4 regions of the Streptomyces sp. NBC_00080 genome follow, and region 2 is predicted to be linked to each of the others. Evidence: riboswitches for the same ligand, from Rfam matches in the RefSeq annotation. Region 2 holds a riboswitch; each other region holds the start of a gene.

Region 1 (3,709 bases), 2.3 Mb from region 2:
GAGCCGGTCTTGCCGCCGAGCACGTCGAGGTAGTGGTCGACCGGGTCCCGCCCGTCCGTCGGCCCCGCCGTCTCCAGGATCTGCCCGGTGACCAGCCGCTCGAACGCCTCCGCCTGTACCCGCACCGCCTCGGGCCCGAGGTCGGCCAGGATGTGGGAGGCACGCGCGAAGAGGAAGTCACCCGTGAGGACGGCGACGGAGTTCCCCCAGCGGGTGTTCGCGCTGGACACCCCGCGCCGCACGGCCGCCTCGTCCATCACGTCGTCGTGATACAGCGTGGCCAGGTGGGTCAGCTCCACCACGACGGCCGAGGGCACCACACCCGGCGCGTACGGGTCCCCGAACTGTGACGCGAGCACCACGAGCAGCGGCCGGAACCGCTTCCCGCCCGCGCGTACGAGGTGCTGGGCGGCCTCCGTGATGAACGGGACCGCACTCTTGGTGGCCTCGAGCAAGCCTTCCTCGACAGCCGCCAATCCGGCCTGGACATCGGCTTCCAGAGCCTGGTCCCGCACGCTCAGCCCGAACGGCCCGACGACGGTCACGAGGGGTCTCCTGTCTGCTGGTGTCTACTGGCGATTACGCGGTTTGTCGATAGGTCTCTGCCATCACTCAAGTCAGCGTATCCGGTCACGTTTCGATCACCGATAGCCCCCACGTCCCGCGGGCTCGAATGGACTCGCCCGGGAGGCCCCCGCAGGCCAGGCGCCATCGGATCACGCCCGATATGTTTTTGATCAGCTCATATGAGCGGACATGGAGAGAGTTTCCGGGAACTGGAGATTCATGTCCCGGAGCGGGGCTCCCGTCGACCCGACGCGCCCGTCCGACCCTCTCGCCACGTGACGACGATCACGCATTCCCCCCAGCCTTCCCCCGTGACGCATCGGGCGCGAAGGAAGGCGATTCCGTCACACCCCCCTCCGCCGCCCAGCACCGGTGCTTTAACAATGAGTTGGGGCTAATGCCCGTTTCGCCGCTCTTGTGAACGCTGGTGAGTTGGCTCACTGCCCGCGGAGATCCGGTCCGGGTTCACCCTTCACCGATTCTCCGCACCCCTCAAGCAAGTTGAAGCTTTGCACCGACAAAGGATCAAGCACCTCATAGGCCACAGACCAAGGTCAATAGGGGTGATCTGTGAATCCGGTACTTGTTTCGGACATGTGCTCTCGCATACGTTCCCGGCCTGTCGGGCGGAACGCCGAATCCTGCCGCCGCCCGAACACCCATCGATAACGCTCGGCAGGAGCGGGGGAACCAGGTAAGTCGCCGAAACGGAATTTCCGGATGTCTTGGACACACAAGGCGTTTCGGACAGACCGTACGGCTTGGGGTTAAGCCGCGACCGTCAGGACGCGACCGGGCAGCTCCCGCCCGAACCCGACAGCTCACCTCGCAGGCGCCGGAGAGGAAATTCGACATGCCCGCTGCCGCTCAGCCGCGCCGCAACCGTTTCATCCGCACGCTCGCCGTCGCCGCCACCGGCGCGGCCGTGCTCGCTCTCCCCGTCCTCGGGGCGACCACCGCCTCCGCGGCGACCCCGGCCGTCTCCACGGCCACCAGCCTCGGCTACGCCAACAACCTCGACGGCTGGATCCGCGCCTCCCTCCAGGTCATGGGGCAGCACGGCATCCCGGGGACGTACAACGGCATCTACCGCAATGTCATCCGCGAGTCCTCCGGCAACCCCAACGCCATCAACCTCTGGGACTCCAACGCGGCCGCGGGCATCCCGTCCAAGGGACTGCTCCAGGTCATCGACCCGACCTTCCGCGCCTACCACGTCAGCGGCACGTCGTGGGACTCGTACGACCCGGTCGCGAACATCACCGCCGCCTGCAACTACGCGGCCGCGCGCTACGGCTCGATCGACAACGTGTTCGGCGCGTACTGATCGTCCCGCCGGCCGGTCACCGGTCACCGGTTGTCGGCCGCCGGGGCCCGGGGCTCGGCGGCCGGTAGCCGGTAGCCGGTAGCCGGTAGCCGGTTACGGAAACAGACGTTCGAGGACGACGGCCACGCCGTCGTCCTCGTTCGACGTCGTCACCTCGTCGGCCACCGCCTTGAGCTCAGGATGGGCGTTGGCCATGGCGACGCCCCGGGCCGCCCAGTCGAACATCGGGATGTCGTTGGGCATGTCCCCGAAGGCCACGGTGTCCTCGGGCCGCAGCCCCAGGTGTTCGGCGGCCAGGGCCAGACCCGTCGCCTTGGTGATCCCGCAGGGCTGGAGTTCGACCGTGCCCGGCCCCGACATGGTGACCGTGGCCAGCGAGCCGACCACCGAGCGGGCCGTCGACGCCAACTCGTCGTCGGACAGCGTGGGATGGCGCAGCAGCACCTTGCTGATCGGCTCGCACCACAGGTCGTCGCGCCGGCCGACGCGCAGGGCGGGCAGCGTCGGGTGCGGCATCCGGTAGCCCGGCTCGATGAGCGTCAGCCCGTCGACACCGTCCTGGTCGACGGCCGCGTACAGCTGCCCGACCTCCGCCTCGATCTTGCCGAGCGCGGTCTCGGCCAGCTCCCGGTCAAGGGTGACCGACCACAGCAGACGGTCCGCGCCGGCGTCGTACAACTGCGCGCCCTGCCCGCACACCGCGAGCCCCCTGCTGTGCAGCCGGTCGAGCAGCGGGCGCACCCGGGGCGCGGGCCGTCCCGTCACCACCAGGTGGCGTGCGCCGGCGGCCGCCACCCGCGCGAGCGCGTCGAGCGACCGGTCGGAGAAGGTGTCGTCGCCCCGGAGCAGCGTCCCGTCCAGGTCGGTGGCGATGAGGGAGTACGCGGTGCGCGCGGCATATGCGGTGGGTGCGGCCATGATCAGAGAATACGGATCCCGGGCCCCCCGGGTTCGACGCGAACCGGCCGACGTCCAAGTCCTGTCCGGTTCTGCCAACTCCCCTTGTACGCCTGGCTCACGCGTGGCTGCCGACCGACGCAATGAAACGGCTTTCTGGCACATAGCCGGGTAGCGGACGGTTAAAGGCCTCTGCACCGATTGGCAACAACATACGACGCTACCTACCGCGATGCCCGGGTGGACCGGTACCGTCCAGGTGTCCAGGGGGGACTTGATCGGGGGGTCAGGTTGAGCAGTGGGCGCATTCGTGTGCTGAGGCCGCAGGACCTCGGCGAGGGGGAGAGGGAGCGGTGGCGCGCGCTGCGCGCCGCGTCGACGCTGCCGCGAAACCCCTTCATGGAACCGGAGTTCACCGACGCCATGGGCCTGGTACGGCCACGCTCGCGGGTGGCAGTGGTGTACGAGGGGCATGAGCCGGTCGGCTTTCTGCCCCACGAGCGGGGCCGGCTCGGACAGGGCCAGGCCCTCGCGTACGGCGTCTCGGACGCGCAGGGCGCGGTGCTGGCCCCGGGTCTCGGGCTGAACGCCGACGAACTGATGCGGGCGTGCGGCCTGTCGAGCTTCGCCTTCGACAACCTGGAGGCGGAGCAGGGGCTGTTCGTCCCGCAGGCGGCCGAGGAGTACGCCTCCTATGTCATCGACGTCGAAAAGGGTTACGAGACCTACGAGTCCGTGCTGCGCGCCCAGTCGCCGAAGTTCCTGAAGACGACGCTGGCCAAGGAGCGCAGGCTCGGCCGCCAGGTCGGGGAGGTGCGGTTCGTGTTCGACGAGCGCGATCCGGCCGCGCTGCGCACGCTCATGGCGTGGAAGTCCGCGCAGTACCGCAGGACCGGCCGCCGGGACCGGTTCGCTCAG
Region 2 (3,709 bases):
CTTAAAGACTTCGCCAATCAGGGAATAAGGGACCACGCCCGGAAGTCGTTGATCCGGAAATGGCTCCAGGTGGTGCGGAAGGCGAAGTGCCCGCCCGTGCAGGGCTCCGGGTCGGTGTGGTCGAAGACGAGCCGGCCGTTGTTCCACCAGCGGACGGCCGAACCGTCGGAGACGATACGGACGTGGTTCGGCTCGTTCGCGACGAGCAGCGGCTCGGTGTAGTCGTGGATCAGCGGACGTACCCCCGCCTCACCGACATAGCGGCGCAGCCGGGTCGTGGTGTTGGTGTTGGTGTTGGCGCCGTAGCCGACGTAGTACGTCTTCAGGTGGTCGTACTGAACGCAATAGAACGATCATGAACGCGCAAAGTCCGACACCGCCTGCCCGGCCCTGCCGTCCCCGGACGTGCCGAAGGCCGGACCCGGGGATCGGGGTCCGGCCTTCGGCCGCTGTCAGGCGGGAGGTCGTCGGAGTCGGAGGAGGTCAGCCGACGGAGACGCCGTGCGAGCGGAGGTAGGCGATCGGGTCCACGTCGGAGCCGTAGTCCGGCGTGGTGCGGATCTCGAAGTGCAGGTGCGGGCCGGTCACGTTGCCGGTGGCACCGGAGAGGCCGACCTGCTGGCCCGCGGTCACGGTCTGGCCGGCCGAGACGGAGAGCTGGGACAGGTGGGCGTACTGGGCGTAGTAGCCGTCGGCGAGCTTGATGACGACCTGGTTGCCGTACGCGCCGCCCCAGCCCGCGGAGACGACGGTGCCCGCACCCACGGCCTTGAGGGAGGTGCCGGTCGGGACGACGAAGTCGGTGCCGGTGTGGTAGCCGCTGGACCACATGCTGCCGGCCGTGTGGTAGGCGGTGCCGACGGTGGCGCCCGCCACCGGCAGCGCGTAACCGCTGGAGGAACCGGTACCGCTCTCGGCGGCCTGGGTGACCGCCTTCGAGGAGGACGAACCGGACGACGAGGAGGAAGAGGACGAAGAGGACGACGACTTGGTTCCGGACGCCTTCGATTTCGACGGGGCGGACGAGGAGGAACCGGACGACGAGCCGGACGACGAACCGGTGCTCGCGGCCTTCTTGCCGATCGAGAGCTTCAGCCCGGGGTGGATCAGCGACGGGTCGCTGCCGACGGCCTGACGGTTGTCCTGGTACAGCTTCTGCCAGCCGCCGCTGACGTTCTGCTCGTCGGCGATCTTCGACAGATAGTCACCGGAGCGCACGGTGTAGGACGTGGCCGTCGTGGCGGTGGCCGTCTTCTGCGCCACCGGCACGGACTGCACGGCCTTTTCCGGAACGGCCTGGGAAGCCGACTGCGCGACGGACTGCGCGGGGGCCGCGTGTGCGCCGGCGGCACCTATGAGCGGGAGGGCGAGCGCGGCGCCGCCCGTTCCGGCGACGGCTATGGAACGAGTGAAGCGCTGGGTCTTCGGACGGCGGTGCTTACCCTTCGCGGGCATGGCGAATTCCTCTCCGGCGCCTGCGAGGTGAGCTGTCGGGTGCGGACTGGAGATGCCCGGCCGCGCCGAGGCGCGGCTTTACCCCAAAGCCTGTTCCGGAGACCGGAACAGGCGGTTGTGCCTGTGGGTCCCCCGCTCCTGCCAGATACGGGTGAGTGTGCGGACTCCGGGCGGTGGCAGGATTCGGCGTCCGTCCGGATTGGTGTGGAACGTAAGCGACCAGGACGCACAGGGACAAGCAGAGGTTGCGCCGCTAACGCCTTTCTCTTGATCCGCTGTGCGAATCCCCGGTCACACTCCGTGAGACAGGGGGCCCGTTCACCGCCAAGCACCCTGGAAAAGCATGCGGATTACGTGAACATGACGGACGACGTACGGTCACGGATATGACGCTGCTCACGTGACAGCTCTCCAGGTTCCTTTATTCCAGAGCGAGTTGGAATTAAGGCTTCAATTCGGACAGAAACCTCAGATGCGACGCAGCCGGATAACCGTCGCATCAAGGTCGCCTCGCAGTCCGGTGCGCAGCCCGTGATGAAGCAGCACCGCCCCCCGGTGGACTTCGCCCGTTTCACGGCATTCGTACGATGCTGTCGGGTCGAGTCCGCGCAGCCGCAGCGCCGGGACGGGCTCGCCGAACCGCTGCGCCTGGAGCCAGGCGAGGACGACACTCTCGTCACCGCGCACGTACTGGACGGCGCTCAGGCCGCCCGCCGGGGGCCGCAGCCGATGGAGGTCGCCCTGCTGCACGAGCGGCCGGATCTCCTTGTAGAGGTCCACCCATCGGCGCGCCTCGACGAGCTCCTCCTCGCTCCACTGCGAGAGGTCCCCGCCGACACCGAGCACGCCGGCCATGGCGCTGACGAAACGGAAGCGCAGCGAGCTGACCCGACCGTTGAGCTGGGCGTTGGGACTGTCGGTGACCCAGGCCGCCATGACCCGGGCAGGGTGGATCTGGCTGAAGCCGTGCTGGATGTCGAGCCGGTCGAGCGGATCGGTGTTGTCGGAGGTCCACACCTGGTCGGTGCGGCTCATGATCCCGAGGTCGATGCGCCCGCCGCCGCCGGAGCAGGACTCGAAGGCGACCCCGGGGTGAGCCTCCCGCAACCGGTCCAGGAGCGCGTACAGGGCCCGTACGTGATCGACCCAGAGGCGCTGCGGGTAGGGCTCGTCCGGCCAGCCGGCGTCGGTGAAGCAGCGATTGAAGTCCCACTTCACATAGTCGACGGGCGCGCTGGAGAGGAGCCCGTGGAGCTGCTCCCAGAGGTACTCCTGGACGTCCTCGCGCGCGAGGTTCAGCACGAGCTGATTGCGGAACTCCGTCCGCCTTCGTCCGGATTGGAACTGCACCCAGTCGGGGTGCGCCCGGTACAGCTCGCTGTCCGGGTTGACCATCTCGGGCTCGACCCAGATGCCGAACTGCATGCCGAGGTCGTGCACCTGGTCGGCGAGGGGCTTCAGCCCGTGCGGGAAGCGGTCGGGGTTGGGCCGCCAGTCGCCGAGCCCGGCGTGGTCGCCGGTGCGCGCCCCGAACCAGCCGTCGTCGACGACGAAGAGCTCCACGCCGATCGCGGCGGCCCGCCGGGCGAGCGCGCCCTGTTGCTCCTCGGAGATGTCGAAGTAGGTGGCCTCCCAGGAGTTGAACAGCACCGGCCGGTCCTGTTCGGCGTCCGGGACGACATACGCGCGCTGGTAGGCGTGCCAGGTGCGGCTCGCCCCGCCGAAGCCGGCGTCGCTCCACAGGCCGGCGAAGACGGGGGTGGTGAAGGACTCCCCCGCGGCCAGCCGCAGCAGCCCCGAGTCGTCGTACCCGACACCCCCGGTGATCTGCACGCGCGCGTCCGGGAGTTGGGCGACGGCGATCCGCCAGGTGCCCGACCAGCCGAGGGCGCAGCCGTAGACCTCGCCGCGCTCCTCGGTCGCGTCGGTGTCCAGGGCGACCCAGGGCAGGTGCTGATGCCCGGTGTGGCCGCGACGGCTGCCGATGACCTGCTCGCCGTAGGTGAGCGGAGACCGGGTGAGCCGGGACTCTGCGGCCCAGCGGCCGTGCAGCTGCGACAGCCGCCAGTCGTCGCGCTCCGGCAGGGTCCAGGTGGCGGAGTCGGCGCGCAGCAGCTCCAGCGGCCCCTCACCGTCGTTGCGCAGGGTCGTCCAGCGCTCGACGACGTCGCCGCGCATCCGGTAGTGCAGGGTGACGGCCAGCCCGGCGTCCCGGAACCGCAGCCGCAGCCCGTCGCCGTCGGCCTCGAAGCCC
Region 3 (3,709 bases), 6.3 Mb from region 2:
GCCTCTGACTACTGCGGTGCGGTCAGCGGACCGGCGCGACCTTCGAGAACACGGCGGTGAAGCCCGACCAGCTCTCGGGGGAGAAGAGCAGGGCGGGTCCGGCCGGGTCCTTGGAGTCGCGAACGGCGAGCAGGCCGGCCCAGGGGCCGGAGGCCGGCCGGGCCGTCTCCACACAGTTGTTCGCTCCCGTGCTGTAGCTGCTGCGCAGCCATCGCACATCAGGGAGTCGGTCGGGATCGGTACTGGAAGGTACGTTCCGCGGTGGTGCGGACATGGTGCCTCCTTACGCGCCGTCGGCTATCGCGGCGATGTAATCCGATGAGTCCCCGGGCGAAAGGGCATGCGCCCGAAGGGCGTTGAAGGCCTCGGTGTAGGCCTGGAGGTCTTCTTTCCGTTCGAGATAGAGGCTACTCGTCAAGTGGTCGAGAACAACCACATCCAGATCAGAAGTGCGCGAAAATGAGAAGATAACGAAAGGGCCGGTTACCCCGATATGCGCTCCGGCGGCGAACGGCAGTACCTGGAGCCGAACTTGGGGCAATCGGGCGGCTTCCACGAGCCGACCGAGCTGTCGTGCCATCACCTCGGGCCCGCCCACCTCCCTTCGCAGCACCGCCTCGTCCAGTACGGCGCTCAGTTCCAGCGGCGGCTGCGCGCGCAGCACGTCCTGGCGGGCCAGCCGCACCTCCACCAGGGTGTCGAGCTGATCCTCGGCGCCGCGCTCCACGGATGCCCTGGTCACCGCGCGCGCGTACTCGGGCGTCTGCAACAGCCCCGGTACCACCGTCGTCTCCAGGGTGCGCATCGCACTCGCCTGCGACTCCAGACTGATGAAGTCCCGGTAGGTGGGCGGCAGCACCCCGCGGTAGGCGTGCCACCAGTGGTCCCGGCCGCCACTGCCGTCGTCGCCCGCCAACGCCAACATCAGCTCCCGCAGTTGCGGATCCGCCACACCATAGGTGTCGAGGAGTAACCGCACATCGGCCGGTTTCGATCCACTGATACCGGTCTCGATGCGGCTCACCTTGGACTGGTGCCAGCCCACGAGCCGGGCCGCCTCACCACTGGTGAGGCCCGCCTGGGCGCGCAGATTGCGCAGTTCGGCGCCCAGCTTCCGGCGGCGCACCGCGGGACCGTGCTGCATGGGCTCCTCCTTACTCCTATCGGGCCGACCAAATACGCTCTGCCGTCGCAGAGTTCACCGCATTGGGCGACAGATATATGCATATCTCGGTGGATCCCACCCGTGACCGGCGCGGTAATGGCAGTCTGGCGAAGAAGCACCAGTCCGGGACCGTACTCGAACCATCCGCACCGTGTCGGGCTCCCGGTCCCGTGGGAAAGGGTCGACGTCGCCATGGCAGATCACCTGGAAGCATCCGTCACTCTGCCGAGCGATCCCGCCTCGGTCTACGCTGCTCGCGTATTCGTGGCGGGCGCCCTCGGGGAGTGGGGTCTGCCGGCGGACGCGGAGCTGGCCGACGCCATCCGGCTGATCGTCTCGGAACTCGCCACCAACGCCGTACAGCACACCTTCGGCCAGTCACCCACCTTCACGGTGGACCTGGCCCTCGACCGTGACGAACACCTGCGCGTCGGGGTCACCGACAGCCACCCGCGCTTCCCCAAACGACTGCCGGCCGCCGTCCAGCAGGACAACGGCCGAGGCATGGTGATCATTCGATGGCTGACCGCGGAGTGCGGCGGCAGGCTGAGAGTGCGGCCCACCCGGGAGGGCGGCAAGACGGTCACCGTCGAGCTCCCGTGGGCCGTCCCGGCGGCGGAGCCGGTGGCCGGCGCCCTGGCGGCCCCGGCGGAGGGTGAGCTCCCGGGGCGGTGAAGGCGTGTCAGGACGCCCCCACCACCCCGGGAAACCAGCCCGTGACCCGGCCAGGCCCTAGCGGACCCGCCCGTACCAGACGCTCTTGGTCCAGATCTTCTGGAGCTTCACCACGTCGCCGGTCTTGGGCGAGTGCCAGATCTTGCCCTTACCCGCGTAGATCCCGACGTGGTAGACGTTCGAGCCCGAGTGGAAGAACACGAGGTCGCCTGCCTTGCGGCTCGACGCCTTGATGTGCTTCGTCTTGTTGTACTGCTGGGACGCCGTCCGCGGCAGGCTCTTGCCCGCCTTCTTGAACGAGTACAGCGTGAGCCCGGAGCAGTCGAACCTCTTCGGCCCGGTGGCCCCGTACTTGTACGGGGCACCCTTCTTGGAGGCCGCGATCTGGAGCGCCTTCGTCGCCGGTGTGGCGGCCGCGGCGTCGGGGGCGAGCCCCGGGACCACGACCGAGCCGCCCACGGCGGCGATGGCGAAAGCCGAGGCCGTACCGGCCCTGGCCATGAGCGACGGGACACGATTGAGCGCAGTCATGCGCAACCCTTCGTCAGCCGCCTGTGAAGGATGACCTGTCGGATTCGGGCTGGCGAAGTTGCCCGGCCGCTGCTGCGGCTTCACCCCAAGGGCTGCTCGGCCCGGTCATGGCGTGACCGTTCCGGCGACCCGTCGTGCTTGGGTCCTCCACTCCTGCCGATGCACTCCTGTCGACCGGTCATCCGGGCGGCGGCAGGACTCGGCGTCCGCCCGGACCGCCCCGCCTCTTGTGGCGGGGGCTTGTCGTCAGTCAGGGATCTTGGCTCACCGATGTCCGAAAATCCCAACGGAACCGGGGATTTGTGGGGTTACTCACCACTCACCCGTTCGGGTGGACACCCTGATGGGCGATCAGGTGTCAAGGCACCCCAGGGGCTCCCACCAGCGGTGGAGCCCGCTATTCCGCCCGAAGAGCGCCCTTTTGCGCAACCTCGCGGGGGTCGGGGGAGCAGTAGACGCTCCGCTGAACGGGGGTACCTCTTATGGGTCGTTTCAACTCCGGTCCGGTCGTCACGTCCTGGGCGCGAGCGGTCCGGACCGGAGGCGGGTCGCCCGGGTCAACTGTCGGAGAGCGGAGGCAGCGTGACACGCGCGGTACGGCGCTCCCCGTCCAGCACGCGCAGCGCCCGCGCGAGCGTCGGCGCGTGCAGCTCGCTCTCGCCCCGCTGGTGCATGAGCGTCAGCGCGTCGCGCAGCGCGGTCGCCTTGGTCACCAGCGCCTGGGCGGCGCGCAGTCCGCGGTAGGTGTCGCCGTGGTGGGCGGGATTGATCCGGCCGAGCATGTCGACCACGTCGAGATAACCGTCGATCAGCTCGGCCTCCGCGCGGGTCAGCGCGGGCAGTGGCGGCAGCTCGGGCACCATCGGCGGCTCACCTCCCGCCGGGCGCGCCGGCCGATGCCTTGCGGCTGGGGATGATCCCGTCCACCAGGCCGTACTCCACGGCCTCCTGGGCGGTGAGGAACCTGTCCCGCTCGATGTCAGCGGTCACCTGCTCCGGCGTCCGCCCGGTGTGCCGTACGAGCATCTCCTCCAGGCTGGCGCGGGTCCGGGCCAGCTCCTCGGCCTGGATCGCCAGGTCGCTCGCCTGTCCCTGGACGGGCTCGGGCAGGGACGGCTGGCGGATCGTCATCCGCGCGCCCGGCAGCGCGTACCGCTTGCCCGGCGTGCCCGCCGCCAGCAGCACCGCCGCGGACGAGCCCGCCTGGCCCAGGCAGGTGGTCTCCACGTCGCAGGTGACGTACCGGATCGTGTCGTAGAGGGCCGTCATCGCGCTGAAGGAGCCGCCGGGGGAGTTGATGTACAGCGCGATGTCCCGGTCCGGGTCCTTGTGCTCGAG
Region 4 (3,709 bases), 900 kb from region 2:
GCGCCCTCGGGGGTGCTCAATTGACGGGGGCGGTGTTCGTCGCTCCAAAGGTGCCGTCCCGCTAAACCCCGAAGGGCTCGTCCGAATTATCGGGCGAGCCCTTCGCATTTCCCTTTACGGGCAGCAGAAATAATCCCCCGCGAATTATCCCCTCTTTGTATACGGCCCTCGTGTTAATGCCGCAGACCCGTCATGTTTACGGGAGGTTGCGAAGTCCTCACACGGTCGGCGCGCTCGGGGCCGCCGGAAAAGCGCAGCCGGTGCGCGCCCGTCGCGCGCTCGGTGTGCAGCGCCGTGATCGCCCGCGCACGCTCGCCGTCGCCGCGCGCCACCGCATCCACGATCGCGCCGTGCTCCGCCCAGGACTCCACGGGGTTCGCCGGAGCCTCCACCGCGTACATCCAGGCGATCTTGTGGCGCAGCTGGGTGAGCATCGACGTCAGGGCCTGGCTCCCGGAGGACTGGGCGAGCGTCTCGTGGAACCAGCCCCCCAGAGAGCGCAGATCCTCGCTGTTGCCCCGCCTGGCCCGCTCCTGGCCCAGCCGGACGAGGCCGCGCAGCACCTTCAGATGGGCCTCGGTGCGCCGCTGGGCGGCCCGGGAGGCGCCGAGCGGCTCCAGGAGCATGCGCATCTCCAGCAGGTCCGCGGCCTCCTGCTCGGTCGGCTCCGCGACGCACGCGCCCGCGTGCCGCCGCGTGACGACGAAGCCCTCGGCCTCCAGCGTGCGCAGCGCCTCTCGGACGGGGACGCGGGAAACGCCGTAGCGGCGGGCGAGGAGTTCCTCGGTGAGGCGGCTGCCGCGCTCGTAGACACCCGCGACGATGTCGTCCCGAATGGCCGTGCACACCGAGTGCGCCGGAATACGCATGACGGACCTCCGCCTTAATCCCCGTGAAACGTCGACGATTGACGTGTGTTCCGTGACTCTATTGCAATGGGCGGGGATTTCCGATGGCGGGCCGGAATCCAGGGATATTTTTTGGACAGCAGGGCCTCGAAAACGGCGAAAGCCCCGGCCGGGAGGGCCGGGGCAAGACGATCTGTCGCCGTGGGTCGTCAGACGTTCACGCCGTGCGTGCGGAGGTAGGCGACCGGATCCATGTCCGAGCCGTACTCCGCGGTGGTGCGGGCCTCGAAGTGCAGATGCGGGCCGGTGACGTTGCCGGTGGCGCCGGACAGGCCGATCCGCTCGCCCGGGGTGACCGTCTGGCCCACCGACACCGCGAGGGACGACAGGTGACCGTACTGGGTGTACGTCCCGTCGTGCATCTTGATGACGATCTGGTTGCCGTACGACCCGCCCCAGCCGGCCTCGACCACGGTGCCGGAGCCGACCGCGTGCACGGAGGTACCGCTCGCGGCGTGGAAGTCGATGCCGGTGTGGCTGCCGGAGGACCACAGCGAACTGCTGGCCTGGTAGCCGGTGGAGACGTAGGAACCGGCGATCGGCAGCACGAAGGTGTTGAGGCGCTTGCGCTCGGCCTCGCGGGCGGCACGCACGCGTGCCTCGCGCTCCTCCACGGCCTTCTTGGCGGCGGCCTGCCGGGCGGCCTCCTCGAAGGCCGCGTGCTTCTGCACGGCGACCTGGTCGTCGATCTGCTCGACGACGGACTCGCCGGCGGTGACCACGGGGATCAGCCCGGTCTGCTCGGGGGTGGGCTCGGCGGCGAAGGCCGGGGTGGAGGCGACCGTGGCCATGACACCGGTGGTGGTGAGCGCCGCGATGCCCGCCGCGCGGACGCTGGTGCGCTGCATCCGGCTGGGCCGACGGTGCTTCCCGGTGGCGCAGGTGAACGCCATGAAGTTGGGGGTGTCCTTTCCTTCCCTCTCGCCTACCGGGTTAGCTGACGGGTTCGGAGCAGGAAGGTCTCCTACGGACCCCCTCGCGTTCACGCGCGGGCGTCCGATTCACCCCAGGGACTTCACAAGTGGGTCCCCGGCTCCCCTGGCTCGCGCCGTACGGGGACTCGGCGATGACTGTCCGGTGCCGCGGCTGCGGCGCACTGCCTGACGAACAGCCCGGATGACGCTAAGCGGCGCGGGTTTCAATCCTCAAACGGATCCCGGTTTTTGTAGCGCATCCCACAGGGCAGACGGGCAACCTCCGCCTCAATTCGGACATACGGAGGCCCTGGTGACGCTTTCGTCGACCAGGGCCCCCACACGCGCGTGCCGTTGCCGGGAACTACTCCGCGGACACGACCTTCACCTCGCCGATGCCGAGGGCCTCGACCGGCTCCTTGATCTGGGCCGCGTCACCGACGAGGACGGTCACCAGCCGGTCCACCGGGAAGGCGTTCACGGCCGCCGCGGTGGCCTCCACCGTGCCGGTCGCGGCGAGCTGCTGGTACAGCGTGGCCTGGAAGTCGTCGGGCAGGTGCTGCTCGACCTGGTCCGCCAGCGTGCCGGCGACGGCCGCGGCGGTCTCGAACTTCAGCGGGGCCACACCGACCAGGTTCTGCACGGCGACGTCACGCTCGGCGTCGGTCAGCCCCTCGGCGGCGAGGGTGCGCAGCACCTTCCACAGGTCGTCCAGAGCGGGGCCGGTGTTCGGGGTGTCGACGGAGCCGCTGATGGCGAGCATCGCGGCGCCCGAGCCGTCCGGGGCGGACCGCAGCACCTGCCCGAACGCGCGGACACCGTAGGTGTAGCCCTTCTCCTCGCGCAGGACACGGTCCAGCCGGGAGGTGAGGGTGCCACCGAGGCAGTACGTGCCGAGCACCTGCGCGGGCCACACGCGGTCGTGCCGGTCGGCACCGATCCGGCCGATCAGCAACTGCGTCTGCACGGCGCCCGGACGGTCCACGATGACGACCCGGCCGGCGTCGTCGGCGGTCACCGGCGGCACGGGCCGCGGCTGGGCCGAGGAGCCCGTCCAGGCACCCAGGGTGTCGCCGAGGAGCACCGCCAGGTCGACACCGGTGAGGTCGCCGACGACCACGGCGGTGGCCGTGGCGGGACGGACGTGCTTGTCGTAGAAGGCGCGTACGGCGGCGGAGTCGATCTTCTCGACCGTCTCCGCGGTGCCCTGGCGCGGCCGCGACATCCGCGCGGTGGCCGGGAACAGCTCCTTGGAGAGCTCCTTGGCGGCGCGCCGGGAGGGGTTGGCCAGCTCGTGCGGGATCTCGTCCAGGCGGTTGCGGACGAGGCGCTCGACCTCGCTGTCGGCGAACGCGGGGGCCCTGAGGGCGTCGGCGAGCAGACCGAGGGCCTTGGACAGGCGCGAGGCCGGCACTTCGAGGCTCAGCCGGACACCGGGGTGATCCGCGTGCGCGTCCAGGGTGGCGCCGCAGCGCTCCAGTTCGGCGGCGAACTCCTCGGCGGAGTGCTTGTCGGTGCCCTCGGAGAAGGCCCGCGCCATGATCGTGGCGACGCCGTCGAGGCCGGCCGGTTCGGCGTCCAGGGGCGCGTCGAGGAGGATCTCCACGGCGACGACCTGCTGGCCGGGACGGTGGCAGTGCAGCACGGTCAGGCCGTTGGCCAGCGCGGTGCGCTCGGGCGCCGGGAACGCCCACGGCTTGGCCTCGCCCGCCCTGGGCTGGGGGTGGAAGTCCATCGTGGCGAGCTCGGTCACCGGGCCGCCTCCTCGTTCTCGTCCTGGTCGGCGGGGGCTTCGGCGGCGGTCGGCTCGTAGACGAGCACCGCGCGGTTGTCGGGGCGCAGGCGGGCCTTGGCGATCTCCTGCACCTCCTGCGGCGTCACGTCCAG

What was found. Region 2 has a riboswitch for cyclic di-AMP ahead of OHU34_RS07545 (peptidoglycan DD-metalloendopeptidase family protein). Riboswitches for the same ligand answer to the same signal wherever they lie in the genome.
Region 1: linked by a shared signal. The riboswitch ahead of OHU34_RS17740 (transglycosylase SLT domain-containing protein) and the one ahead of OHU34_RS07545 (peptidoglycan DD-metalloendopeptidase family protein) in region 2 are both predicted to bind cyclic di-AMP.
Region 3: linked by a shared signal. The riboswitch ahead of OHU34_RS35860 (C40 family peptidase) and the one ahead of OHU34_RS07545 (peptidoglycan DD-metalloendopeptidase family protein) in region 2 are both predicted to bind cyclic di-AMP.
Region 4: linked by a shared signal. The riboswitch ahead of OHU34_RS11280 (M23 family metallopeptidase) and the one ahead of OHU34_RS07545 (peptidoglycan DD-metalloendopeptidase family protein) in region 2 are both predicted to bind cyclic di-AMP.

Annotation. Positions count from the first base shown of each region.
Region 1 is NZ_CP108235.1:4,006,437-4,010,145, forward strand. Features, by position in the region: gene OHU34_RS17735 (polyprenyl synthetase family protein) at 1-545, opposite strand, end outside; cyclic di-AMP (ydaO/yuaA leader) riboswitch at 1,190-1,417, shown strand; gene OHU34_RS17740 (transglycosylase SLT domain-containing protein) at 1,421-1,894, shown strand; gene OHU34_RS17745 (HAD family hydrolase) at 1,988-2,812, opposite strand; gene OHU34_RS17750 (GNAT family N-acetyltransferase) at 3,104-3,709, shown strand, end outside.
Region 2 is NZ_CP108235.1:1,687,458-1,691,166, forward strand. Features, by position in the region: partial or broken gene OHU34_RS07540 (DUF6250 domain-containing protein) at 18-338, opposite strand; gene OHU34_RS07545 (peptidoglycan DD-metalloendopeptidase family protein) at 484-1,455, opposite strand; cyclic di-AMP (ydaO/yuaA leader) riboswitch at 1,460-1,619, opposite strand; gene OHU34_RS07550 (alpha-galactosidase) at 1,924-3,709, opposite strand, start outside.
Region 3 is NZ_CP108235.1:8,014,119-8,017,827, forward strand. Features, by position in the region: gene OHU34_RS35845 (DUF397 domain-containing protein) at 23-274, opposite strand; gene OHU34_RS35850 (helix-turn-helix domain-containing protein) at 284-1,144, opposite strand; gene OHU34_RS35855 (ATP-binding protein) at 1,358-1,840, shown strand; gene OHU34_RS35860 (C40 family peptidase) at 1,898-2,371, opposite strand; cyclic di-AMP (ydaO/yuaA leader) riboswitch at 2,375-2,586, opposite strand; gene OHU34_RS35865 (hypothetical protein) at 2,929-3,234, opposite strand; gene OHU34_RS35870 (ATP-dependent Clp protease proteolytic subunit) at 3,242-3,709, opposite strand, start outside.
Region 4 is NZ_CP108235.1:2,585,798-2,589,506, forward strand. Features, by position in the region: gene OHU34_RS11275 (GntR family transcriptional regulator) at 174-869, opposite strand; gene OHU34_RS11280 (M23 family metallopeptidase) at 1,058-1,801, opposite strand; cyclic di-AMP (ydaO/yuaA leader) riboswitch at 1,816-1,984, opposite strand; gene OHU34_RS11285 (pitrilysin family protein) at 2,187-3,575, opposite strand; gene OHU34_RS11290 (pitrilysin family protein) at 3,572-3,709, opposite strand, start outside.